2 regions of the Priestia sp. AB genome follow, and region 1 is predicted to be linked to the other one. Evidence: riboswitches for the same ligand, from Rfam matches in the RefSeq annotation. Region 1 holds a riboswitch; the other holds the start of a gene.

Region 1 (5,709 bases):
ATGGAGAAATCAAACAGTTGGAATTCACAGGGAAAAAAGGCATTATAGAAGGAGACCATTTAACGATTTTTCGAAACATCAGTGAACGTACAAAAATCGAACAGGAGCTTCGGAATAACGAAGAGAAATTCAGACAGATTTTTAATGGTTCGATCGATGGGTTAGTTTTATGGGACGGCAAGCGAAATATTATTGATGTAAATTCTTCTCTTTGTGATATTCTAGAACTCAGCAAAGAGGAGATTTGTGCGTACTCCATGGAGGATTTTATTTCTTCAGCGAATTTGGATGCGGTCATTGAGCATAAAGAAACGATTGAGCAAAAAGGGGAAGCTGAAGGAGAGATTACGTACATTACGGGGAACGAAAAAGTTAAAAATATCGAATTTTCCACGAAAAAAGATATCTTGCCAGGTCTATATATGACGCTTTTAAGAGACGTAACGGAACGAAATCAAATGCAAGAGCAGATTCGAAAATCGGATACGCTTCAAGTAGTCGGACAGTTAGCAGCTGGGATTGCGCATGAAATCCGCAACCCGATGACAGCTTTAAAAGGGTTTGTTCAGCTGTTAGAAAGCAGCATTCAAGAAGACCACTCTCTTTATTTTGATATTATTAAATCTGAATTAAAAAGAATTGAAACCATTATTACAGAGTTTCTCGTACTCGCTAAGCCACAGGCCGTAAAGTTTGAAAAGAAAAATCTAGCTGCGGTTGTTAAAGAAACGATTGATTTATTAAATGCTCAAGCGCTTTTAGAAAATATTCAGTTTGAACTAAGTGTGTCTCCTCAGCTGCCAATGGTGTACTGCGAGCCGAACCAGATTAAGCAAGTACTAATAAATGTCATTAAAAATGCAATTGAAGTCACGTCAAACGGAGGAAGAATTATTGTTGAAGTCTACTCTACAGAGCCGCACTACGTGACGGTCTCCATTCGAGATCAAGGGGATGGAATGCCCGAAGAGCGCATCAAGCGCTTAGGAGAACCATTTTATACGACAAAAGAAAAAGGAACGGGACTCGGTTTGATGGTCTCATATAAAATTATCGAAGAACATAAAGGGCGAATTGAAGTGGAAAGCAAAATAGGAGAAGGCACAGCTTTTCATGTTATTCTTCCAGCTTAACTAGAAAGGATAAAAAATATGTACTACGGAGAAATGAATTTATTTTCTGATTTGAAAATTTATATTGTAGCCTCGGAAACAGGGGTTCAACATATTTGGTTTGATAGCGATGATCATAATGAGCAGCTTAAAGAACTTGTCCATGACGAGAATTATCACCATGTGAAAGAAGCGAAGCGACAGCTGCAGGATTATGCTGAAGGGCGCACGCTAACATTTGATTTGCCTTTGGATATAAAAGGAACAGACTTCCAAAAAGAAGTGTGGCTAACGCTTAAAGGTATACCTTATGGACAAACGTGGTCTTATAGTGATGTAGCGGATTCTGTTAATCGCTCTAAAGCCGTAAGGGCTGTGGGACAAGCGAATCGTCGAAATCCACTGCCTATTATTTTACCTTGTCACCGTGTGATTGGAAAAAATGGAGCTTTAACAGGTTATGCAGGCTCCCAAACTCATATAAAAGAGAAACTATTAATGCTTGAAAGAAATGTAGCAAAAGGCGCTCTGGAGTTAAAATAACTATTCACCGTCCAATTTCCAGCCTTCTCCCTGCACAAAAACACCGTCAATTTGCTGAGGAGAAGGGAGGGAATTTAATTCTTCATCTTTGGATAAATCGAATAGCTGATAGTGCTGCTTACGATTCAGCGCTTTGTTTTTATCTGTTTTTTGCTCTGAACTCATATTTACTCCCCCTTATTCAAAAAGAATCCCCTATAATATATGTAGAAAAAGAAGAGAGTACTGTTACAATTGTGTTACAAATGCAGCTGAAAACCAGTGCTCAACAAAAAAAAGCCGCATAGCAGCGGCTTTTTTTATTGAGCAGATTGCAGCAAAACTTTTTGAATGGATTCCAAAGACGGGGAATGGATAATTCCATGCTCTGTAATAATGGCCGTAATCAGTTCGCTTGGCGTCACATCAAAAGCAGGATTGTACACAGAGATTCCGTCTGGAGCAATTTGTGTATCTCCAATGTGCGTTACTTCTTTAGGTGAACGTTCTTCAATAGGGATGCTGCTGCCGTCTTGAATAGATAAATCAAATGTGGACTGCGGCGCTGCTACGTAAAATGGAATACCGAATGCTTTCGCTAAAAGAGCAAGTCCATATGTTCCAATTTTGTTAGCCGTATCGCCATTTGCTGCAATGCGGTCAGCACCTACAATAATCCCATTAATTCCTTTTGTTTTAATGGTATGAGCGGCCATATTATCCGTAATCAGCGTCACGTCCACTCCCGACTGCTGAAGTTCCCAGGCTGTTAAGCGAGAACCTTGAAGAACGGGTCTTGTTTCACAGGCAAATACTTCAAGCGGAATATCACGCTGCTTAGACAAGTGAAAAGGTGCTAAGGCTGTTCCATAATAAGCTGTAGCAATTGAACCAGCATTACATATTGTCATGATTTTATCCTTCTTTTTAAATAAAGAAAGAGCATGATCCCCAATTCGGTAGCACGTTTCTTCATCTTCTACTTGAATTTGAATAGCTTCATGAACAACTTTTGTTTTAGCTTCATTAACGGACGAAGCGGATTCAGCGCTTTTCGCTACGCGCTCCAATGCCCAAAATAAATTGACGGCAGTAGGGCGTGAACTAGCTAAATACTGTTGATCAAGAGCTAGCTTTTTGTTAAATTCCTTGACTGAATCTGTGTCATAGCTAAGCGCAGAAAGAGCAAGACCAAAAGCCGCCGTAATGCCAATTGCAGGGGCTCCGCGTACTTTCAAGGTAGTGATAGCATCCCATACGTCTTTAATGGTTTGCAGCTTAATATATTCAACTTTGCCAGGAAGCTGCTGCTGATCTAATAAAGTAATATATGATTCATTCCATTCCACTGAGCGCGGAAGTGATAGTGTATTTGTCATGCTGATACCGATCCTTTCATTGTGTACATTATTCGTTATCGAAGTAAATGTTCAAATTCATTTGGTGAAACGTCTTGTTGGTGCAGAAGCAAATAGCGTCCAATTTTTAACGCAGTACGTTTAGCGTTAATTTTTCTTTCCTCTGAAGAAATTTCGTCTAAGTCCGCCACGTGAGCTAAGCCAATCGTACGTCGAATGATTTCACATCCTGCATATCCAACAGCATCTTGCCACGTTTGTGTTAAAATTTCATGTAATAAGCGCTCATCTTTAGCGAAAGGTTCATTGTTTTCAGAATGCCAAAGCGCAGTAAAGGTATCTTTGAATACGTTCCATGTGTTCGTAATGTGTGCAAATAACGGTTCGCGATTTGTTTCTCGAGAAAGAGCATTTAAAAATAAATTCGCAACAAATTGCCCTAAATCGAATCCAAACGGACCGTAAAAAGCAAACTCTGGATCAATCACTTTCGTTTCTTGACTGCTAGCAAAGATGCTGCCTGTATGTAAATCACCGTGGATTAGCGTTTGCGCATTTGTTAAAAATTTATATTTTAATTTTGCTGCTTGTAGCTTTACATCACCATCATTCCACAATTCTTCTACATCAGGACGCAGCGCTTTTTCAAATTCATTTGTATCAATATCAAAAAAAGGATCTGTAAAAACTAAATCTTCCGTAATATTGCATAAGTCGGGGTTGTTGTACTTAACAACTTCTTCTTTTTTATCCTGAGGTTTTAAGGCGAAATCAGACGTTTTGAACGCAATATGTCCTAAAAAAGAACCGATATGCTGTGAGATCAGAGGATAACTTTCACCTTGAATAAGTCCGGCGCGAGAAATCGTTAAATGAGACAGGTCTTCCATGACCGTAACAGCAAGCGTTTCATCGTGGTAATAAACAGCGGGCACAAGTTCTGGCGTAAATGCACCGAATTGCTTGAGCGCATTGCTTTCAATTGTGGCACGGTTCAAGGATAGAGGCCAGCTTTCGCCTACAACTTTTGCATAGGGAAGCGCTTGTTTGACGATAATGGATTTATTGGTTTGATCATTTATGATGTGAAAGACGAGATTTAAGTTGCCGTCACCAATTTCACGGGCAGTCAGTGCTTCTGTGGCATCAAAAAGACCTAGCTTTTTCACAAGTTTGATTGCTGAAATTTCTGTTAAAGGGTGATACTTCTCTGTTTTTGTTGTTGACATCGGAATCCCTCCATAGTTTATTAAACTGATTTGTTTACTAAGTTAATAGGTTTAAGAATATATGGAGGCTTTTATAATTTTAGAAAATATAAAAGCCTCTTTCGTTAGAAAGAGGCTTGATTGTAGTGTTCAAACCTCTTATCTGCCAGAAAAAATTACTTTCTGTTGGAATTAGCACCGTGCCTTTGTAAAACATGTTTTACGGGTGTGATCCATCTTAGGATGGAATGACGGTCGGTTGCTGGGCTTCACAGGGCCAAATCCCTCAGCCAACTCTTGATAAGAGTACGATTAATTATTCAATTTTGATTTGTTTGAATATTTTATGATATCTGGTGAAAATCGTATCATGCAAAAAAACGGCTGTCAATACATAATTAATAAAATTCTGTACGGCGATCTGTAAAGACGGGAATTTGTTTACGAATTTCTTTTACAAGTTCCAGGTTAACGTCAGCACTTAAAAGTTCTTCGCTATCGCCAGCTTCAGCGATTATTTCTCCCCACGGATCGATGACTAAGGAATGTCCGGCAAATGTGTTATTAGGATCTTGGCCTACACGATTACATGCGATTACATAGCATTGATTTTCGATTGCACGGCTAATGAGCAGGGCTTTCCAGTGGGCAAGTCTTGGAGCCGGCCACTGAGCGACAACAAACAAGACTTCTGCTCCGCTGCTAGTATGAACCCGTATCCATTCTGGGAAACGAATATCGTAACAAATAACTCCTGCGCACAGTGACTGTTCAAGTGTAAAAAGGTTTTTTGCTGTTCCTGCTTCTAAATACAGGTGTTCATCCATTAATTTAAATAAGTGCAGTTTACTGTATTGTGATACTTCACGACCTTTTCGGTCAAAAATATACATCGTATTCGTGACGCCTTGCTCTGTTTTTTTCGCGATCGAACCTCCCACAATATTTACTTCGTTCGTTTTAGCAAACTGAGAGATTAATTGCTTGGCTTGCTGCCCTTCATCATCTGCAATTTCGTCTAGCCGCGTCAAATCATAAGCTGTATCCCATAGCTCAGGAAGCACAAGGATATCAGGGTTTTCTTTCAGGGCTTCCGTCATTTTTTGTTCGATATATTTTCGGTTTTTAGTTGGGTTTCCAAACGCAATATCAAGCTGCAAACACGTAATTTTTACACTCACTTTATCATCCGTCCTTTTTTTAGTAGTTGAAAAAAATGACTTTACAAGTTGAGTATTACAATATATTATTTGTGACTAGAATTTCAAGAATTTTTTGAGAAGGTGTGCGATGATGAAACAATTTGAGCAATCGGAACTATTAAAAAGTTTACCAAAACAATTTTTTGCATCACTTGTGGGCAAGGTAGGAAAAGTAATGGCCCAAGGGCACGACGTTATTAACTTAGGGCAGGGAAATCCTGATCAGCCTACTCCTTCACATATTGTAGAAACACTGCAAAAAGCAAGTGCTAATCCTATGCATCATAAATATTCTCCATTTCGGGGG
Region 2 (5,709 bases), on a different contig from region 1:
AAGGTCGCGTGGTAGAAGGTGAGCTTAATCCGTCATCTGATACGCTGACGCATGCCGTACTATATAAACATTACCCGCAAATTGGCGGTATTGCCCATACGCATTCAACGTGGGCGACCATTTGGGCTCAAGCAGGACTTGATGTGCAGGCAATGGGAACGACACATGCCGATACCTTTTATGGTTCCGTACCGTGCGCGCGCTTTTTGACCGAAAAAGAAGTGAATGACGGATATGAAGTGGAAACGGGCAAGGTGATTATCGAAACATTTGAAGAGCGCGGCTTAGATGTGTTAGCGGTTCCTGGTATTTTACTTCAAGGGCACGGGCCGTTTACGTGGGGAAAAGATGCCAAATCGGCGGTAATGAACAGCGTCGTATTAGACGAAGTATCCAAAATGAACTTCTTTACACAAAAATTAAACGGGCTGGCTGAAGAGCTGCCGCAGCGTATATTAGACAAACATTATTTACGAAAACACGGAAAAAACGCATATTACGGGCAAGGACAATAAAAGACTTACATACAGAAAAGGGGATTATCATGTTAAAAACAGCTCAAAAAGAATTTTGGTTTATTGTTGGTTCACAGCATCTTTACGGAAAAGAAGCGCTAGCAGAAGTAAAAGCACACGCGCAAACAATGACCGATGCTTTAAATGAAAGCGGTGTCTTGCCTTATCCGATTGTTCTGCAAGATTTAGCTGTGAGTGCTGATACAATTACAAGCATGATGAAAGAAGTGAATTACCGAGATGAAGTTGCCGGTGTAATCACGTGGATGCATACGTTCTCGCCTGCAAAAATGTGGATTCGCGGTACCAAACTACTGCAAAAACCACTGCTTCATTTAGCAACACAATTTAACGAAAGCATTCCTTGGGAAACGATTGATATGGATTTTATGAACTTGAATCAGTCCGCTCACGGTGATCGTGAATACGGCTTTATCAACGCACGTTTGAACAAACAAAATAAAATCGTAGTAGGCTACTGGGAGCGCCCTGAAGTACAGCAGCAAATTTCACAATGGATGGATGTAGCCGCTGCTTATAACGAAAGCTTCAACATTAAAGTTGCGCGTTTCGGTGACAATATGCGCAACGTCGGCGTAACGGAAGGAGACAAAATTGAAGCACAAATTCAATTTGGCTGGACGGTTGACTACTTCGGAATCGGTGACCTTGTTCAATATGTCAATGCCGTTACGGAAGAAGAAATCAATGATTTATTTGCTGAATATGCCGACGCGTACGAATTTGTTTACGGCGATTATTCTGCAGAAGACTGGGAGTCTAGCGTAAAAGTACAGGCAAGCTATGAAATTGCGATTAAACGTTTTCTAGATGAGGGAGGCTACAGCGCCTTTACCACTAACTTTGAAGATCTATACGGTATGAAACAGCTCCCTGGTCTAGCCGTACAGCGCTTGATGGCACAGGGCTACGGCTTTGCCGGTGAAGGAGACTGGAAAACAGCGGCGCTTGACCGCCTGCTTAAAGTAATGAGCCATAATCAGTCAACGGGCTTTATGGAAGACTATACGTATGAATTGGCTCCCGGACGTGAGTCTGTGCTTCAATCACACATGCTTGAAGTAGACCCGACGCTAGCGGTAAACAAGCCAAAACTAATCGTTTCTCCGCTAGGTATCGGTAACCGCGAAGATCCAGCCCGCTTAGTGTTTGACGGTAAACAAGGAGAAGGCGTAGTGGTTTCCATGGCTGACTTCGGTACGCATTACAAGCTGTTAATTAACGAAGTATCGGCATTTGAGCCGGAAGTTCCTGCTCCAAATCTTCCGGTAGCGCGCGTGCTTTGGAACATTAAGCCGAACTTCCAAGAAGGCGTTAAAGCGTGGATTGAAAACGGAGGAGGCCATCATACGGTTCTTTCATTAAATTTAACGACGGATCAAATCGTGAGCTATGCAAAGCTTGTTGATCTAGAGTACGTCATTATTAAGTAAGCATTCACATTTCCGAGGGAGCGCTGCTTCCTCGGAAATGAAAATATAGCGTTAGTAAAAGAACGCCGTTTTTAGAGATAAATGAAAGCGTTTTAAATTTGTGTGATAGGAAGCAAAACTACGACAATAAAAAGGGGATCTATAATCATGAGTAAAGTATCAAGTAAGTTTATCTTCTTCTTCGGCTCATTTGCCGGTATTTTATTCGGTTATGATATTGGGATTATTGCTGGTGCAGAAGGTCATATCCGTGAAGCGTTTCATTTAAGTCCGCTCTGGCTGGGAATTGTAGTTTCGTCGCTAATGGGCGGAGCAATTATCGGTTCCATTTTAAGCGGATTATTAGGGGATAAGTTTGGGCGAAGAAAATTAATTTTAATTTCGTCTATCATCTTTCTTTTAGGATCTATCGGTTCAGCGATTGCACCGGAGGAAATTACGTTAACGATTGCGCGCGTCTTTTTAGGTACAGCAGTAGGAACGGCTTCTTCTTTAGTTCCTGCTTATATGTCAGAAATCGCACCTGCTCATATTCGCGGGAAGCTTTCAGGTTTAAATCAGCTAATGATTGTAATTGGATTATTATTAAGCTATATCGTAGCCTTTATTTTTGAGCCGGTTCCAAACAGCTGGCGATTAATGCTTGGCAGCGCCGGTATTTTTGCAATCGTCTTATGCATCGGTATGATTAAGCTTCCAGAGTCGCCTCGCTACTTAATTAAAAACGGAATGGCAGATAAAGCGCGTGAAGTACTGCGCACGCTTCGTCCCTCAGCAGCGGAAGTCGAAGCTGAAGTGTCTGAAATTGAAAGCGTAGCTGTGCATGAACAATCAGGCATTAAACAGCTGTTTCAGAAAAAGTTTCGTCTAGCTTTAATTATCGGTGTCGGAATGGCAACTTTTCAGCAGATTCAAGGCTCAAACTCAATTGTTTATTATGCAACAAGCATTGCTCGTCAAGTTGGTTTAGCCCCGCAGGTAGCTGCTGGTTTTACGGTCATCGTTGGGGTAATCTTTGTGGTGACAACCCTTATTTTTCTGCAGTTTGTTGATAAATTCAACCGCCGTACCATTCTTACAATTGGCGGCGCGGGTATGGCTCTTTCATTTTTCACACCGGCTATTCTAGGAGCATTAGGCGTTAATGAAGTCGTCGTGAACTGGGTTACGTTAATTGCGCTTTGCTGCTTTATCCTTTGCTATGCGTTTTCTTGGGCGCCGCTTACGTGGATCATTGTAGGAGAAATTTTCCCGCTTTCTGTACGTGGAATCGGTGCTGGGATTTCATCTGCCTTTAACTGGACAGGATCGCTGGCAGTAGGGCTTGTGTTCCCTATTTTAGCTGATCAATTTAGCTTAGGCGTTATCTTTTCAACGTTCGGAATCATTTGTGTTCTCGGATTATTCTTCATACGTTTTGTAGTTGTTGAAACAAAAGGGCGTAGCCTAGAACAAATTGAAACGGACATGGCAGCTCGGTCTGCAAGGAAGTCTTTAAATCGAGTTGAGCGTAATAAATACGTCTAATTGTTTTAAATGCTTTAAATATAAGAGGCTGCGATAAAAGTATGTTAGCCGAAGTGAAAAACGAACCACTGATCAAACACTTTGATTAGTGGTTCGTTTTTTTATGGTGAACGCAGGTTTCAGCTGTTTTGTTGCTTCTAGCAGTTGATTGGAGAGCAAGGCGAAGACTCCTGCGGGACAAGCGGAACAGATGAGACCCCGCAGGCGCACAAGCGACGAGGAGGCTCATCGGCCGCCCGCGGAAAGCGAAGCCTTGCACGAAAATCAACTGCGGGGTAACAAGCGGTTCAGCTCATGTATCCCATTTGCCTTTAGATTGAATTCATTTCGTTATGTCTCAACCTCTTTTGGAAAAATGTGCATAACTCTTAACGAAACCTTGTAGCAGAAGGCGCAGTCAAACGTTATAATAGATAATAAATGATGATATATTCTCTATATTTGTCATATATTTGTATTACATATGTAATTAAAGAAAAACATTCACTTGATATACTGTTTAATGACTTAACTTTATCTTAAAATTTACAGTGAACTGCCTGTTTATAGAGGCTTAGAACATACACAGCAAATGGAGGAGCAATCATGGCAAACGAAAAGATGCAAGAAGGACTTAATCGTTTTATCAAGGAAGATTTAAATGACCTTTTAGGTAGACTGTTCCCCTTAATGGACCGGGAGTGTGCCGAAGAAAAAAGAAAGCTTATTGAAACAGCAGTAGAGTACATTTATTCGTCAGGATATCACCAAGGAGCAAAAGATTTAATCGAAACACATCGAAAAGACGATTATAAATTGTTAAGGCAAAAATTAGCGTCAACGCCTCCTAAAAACTAATTTTTTTGAAATTTCTTTTGACAACATAAATGTAAGGTGTTAAGATGACTCTACATTCAAAATATTATAAACAATTAAAACTCTTATTGAGAGAGGCGGAGGGACTGGCCCTGTGAAGCCCGGCAACCATTTAACATTCTTGTTAAAAAGGTGCTACATCCTGCAAAGCGTACAGCTTTGAAAAATAAGAGAGGATTTCATAGATACTATGCCTCTCTATTCGTGATAGAGAGGCTTTTTATTTTATGTGAATATGTTTTGAATGAACAATTTTATAAAAATGCATCAGGTGCTGTGGAACGAATGTACGCAGCTTAAAAGGGAAGACCGGTGAAAAGCCGGCGCGGTCCCGCCACTGTAATGGGGAGCAACTTATTAACCACTGTTTCATGTTGAAATGGGAAGGGATAAGAAGCGATGAACCTAAGTCAGGAGACCTGCCTGTTGTATGCACTTAAGCTCTACGGGATATAGAGAGGAGTGAGGAATACGTGTTGAGAAAAACAGGCTATCTCAACTTTAGTTAAGTATGCGTATCATCTCTCTTTTCATTTCGAAAAGAGAGATTTTTTAGTTTATCGATAAAAAATATACAGGGAGTGGAAAAAATGAGCAGTGTAAAAAGTTCAAACTTAGGTTATCCAAGAATTGGTGAAAAACGAGAATGGAAAAAAGCGCTTGAGCAGTTTTGGGCAGGAAAACTAGAGAAAGATATCTTTCTGCAGGAAATTGAGGCTCTTCGTCTAGGGCATCTGAAAAAACAGCGTGATGCAGGAATTGAATTGATTCCAGTCGGTGATTTTAGCTTATACGATCACGTGTTAGATACAGCCGCTATGTTTGGTTTGGTGCCAAAGCGCTTTGATTATGACGGAGGACCGGTATCGCTTGAAACGTATTTTGACATCGCCCGAGGAACAAAAGGTGCGGTAGCTTCTACGATGACAAAATGGTTTAACACAAATTATCACTACATCGTACCCGAGCTTGAGGAATGTACGCCGGCACTTGTAGAAAATCGCCCGCTTCAATTTTACAAAGAAGCAAAGCAGAAGCTGAATATTGAAGGCAAGCCCGTTATTTTAGGTCCAGTAACATTTGTAAAGCTGTCAAAAGGATATAAAAAAAGTGAGTTTGAAAAAGTAGTTGAACAATTTGTTCCGCTTTATGCAACTATCTTAGCGGAGCTGCAGGCAGAAGGAGTAGAGTGGGTACAAATAGATGAGCCAATTTTAGCTACAACGCTATCAAAAGAAGACCTGGCGCTGTACAAAGAAGTCTATCAAACTTTGAAGGAAGCGGCACCGAATGTAAAAGTCATTTTGCAAACGTATTTTGACAGCGTTGATTACTATAAGGAAGTCGTGTCTCTTCCT

The links. Region 1 has a riboswitch for S-adenosylmethionine ahead of mtnK (S-methyl-5-thioribose kinase). Riboswitches for the same ligand answer to the same signal wherever they lie in the genome.
Region 2: another riboswitch for S-adenosylmethionine. It lies ahead of metE (5-methyltetrahydropteroyltriglutamate--homocysteine S-methyltransferase); the one in region 1 lies ahead of mtnK (S-methyl-5-thioribose kinase).

What each region holds. Positions count from the first base shown of each region.
Region 1 covers NZ_JAQMYN010000002.1:500,264-505,972, reverse strand. Annotated here, with positions in the region: gene POF52_RS08810 (PAS domain S-box protein) at 1-1,133, shown strand, start outside; gene POF52_RS08805 (methylated-DNA--[protein]-cysteine S-methyltransferase) at 1,152-1,655, shown strand; gene POF52_RS08800 (hypothetical protein) at 1,656-1,820, opposite strand; gene mtnA (S-methyl-5-thioribose-1-phosphate isomerase) at 1,955-3,013, opposite strand; gene mtnK (S-methyl-5-thioribose kinase) at 3,049-4,221, opposite strand; SAM riboswitch class I at 4,357-4,507, opposite strand; gene POF52_RS08785 (carbon-nitrogen family hydrolase) at 4,599-5,381, opposite strand; gene POF52_RS08780 (pyridoxal phosphate-dependent aminotransferase) at 5,494-5,709, shown strand, end outside.
Region 2 covers NZ_JAQMYN010000004.1:456,305-462,013, reverse strand. Annotated here, with positions in the region: gene POF52_RS15670 (L-ribulose-5-phosphate 4-epimerase) at 1-515, shown strand, start outside; gene araA (L-arabinose isomerase) at 545-1,969, shown strand; gene POF52_RS15660 (sugar porter family MFS transporter) at 2,117-3,496, shown strand; gene POF52_RS15655 (hypothetical protein) at 3,641-3,775, shown strand; gene POF52_RS15650 (hypothetical protein) at 4,082-4,333, shown strand; SAM riboswitch class I at 4,414-4,524, shown strand; cobalamin riboswitch at 4,604-4,792, shown strand; gene metE (5-methyltetrahydropteroyltriglutamate--homocysteine S-methyltransferase) at 4,942-5,709, shown strand, end outside.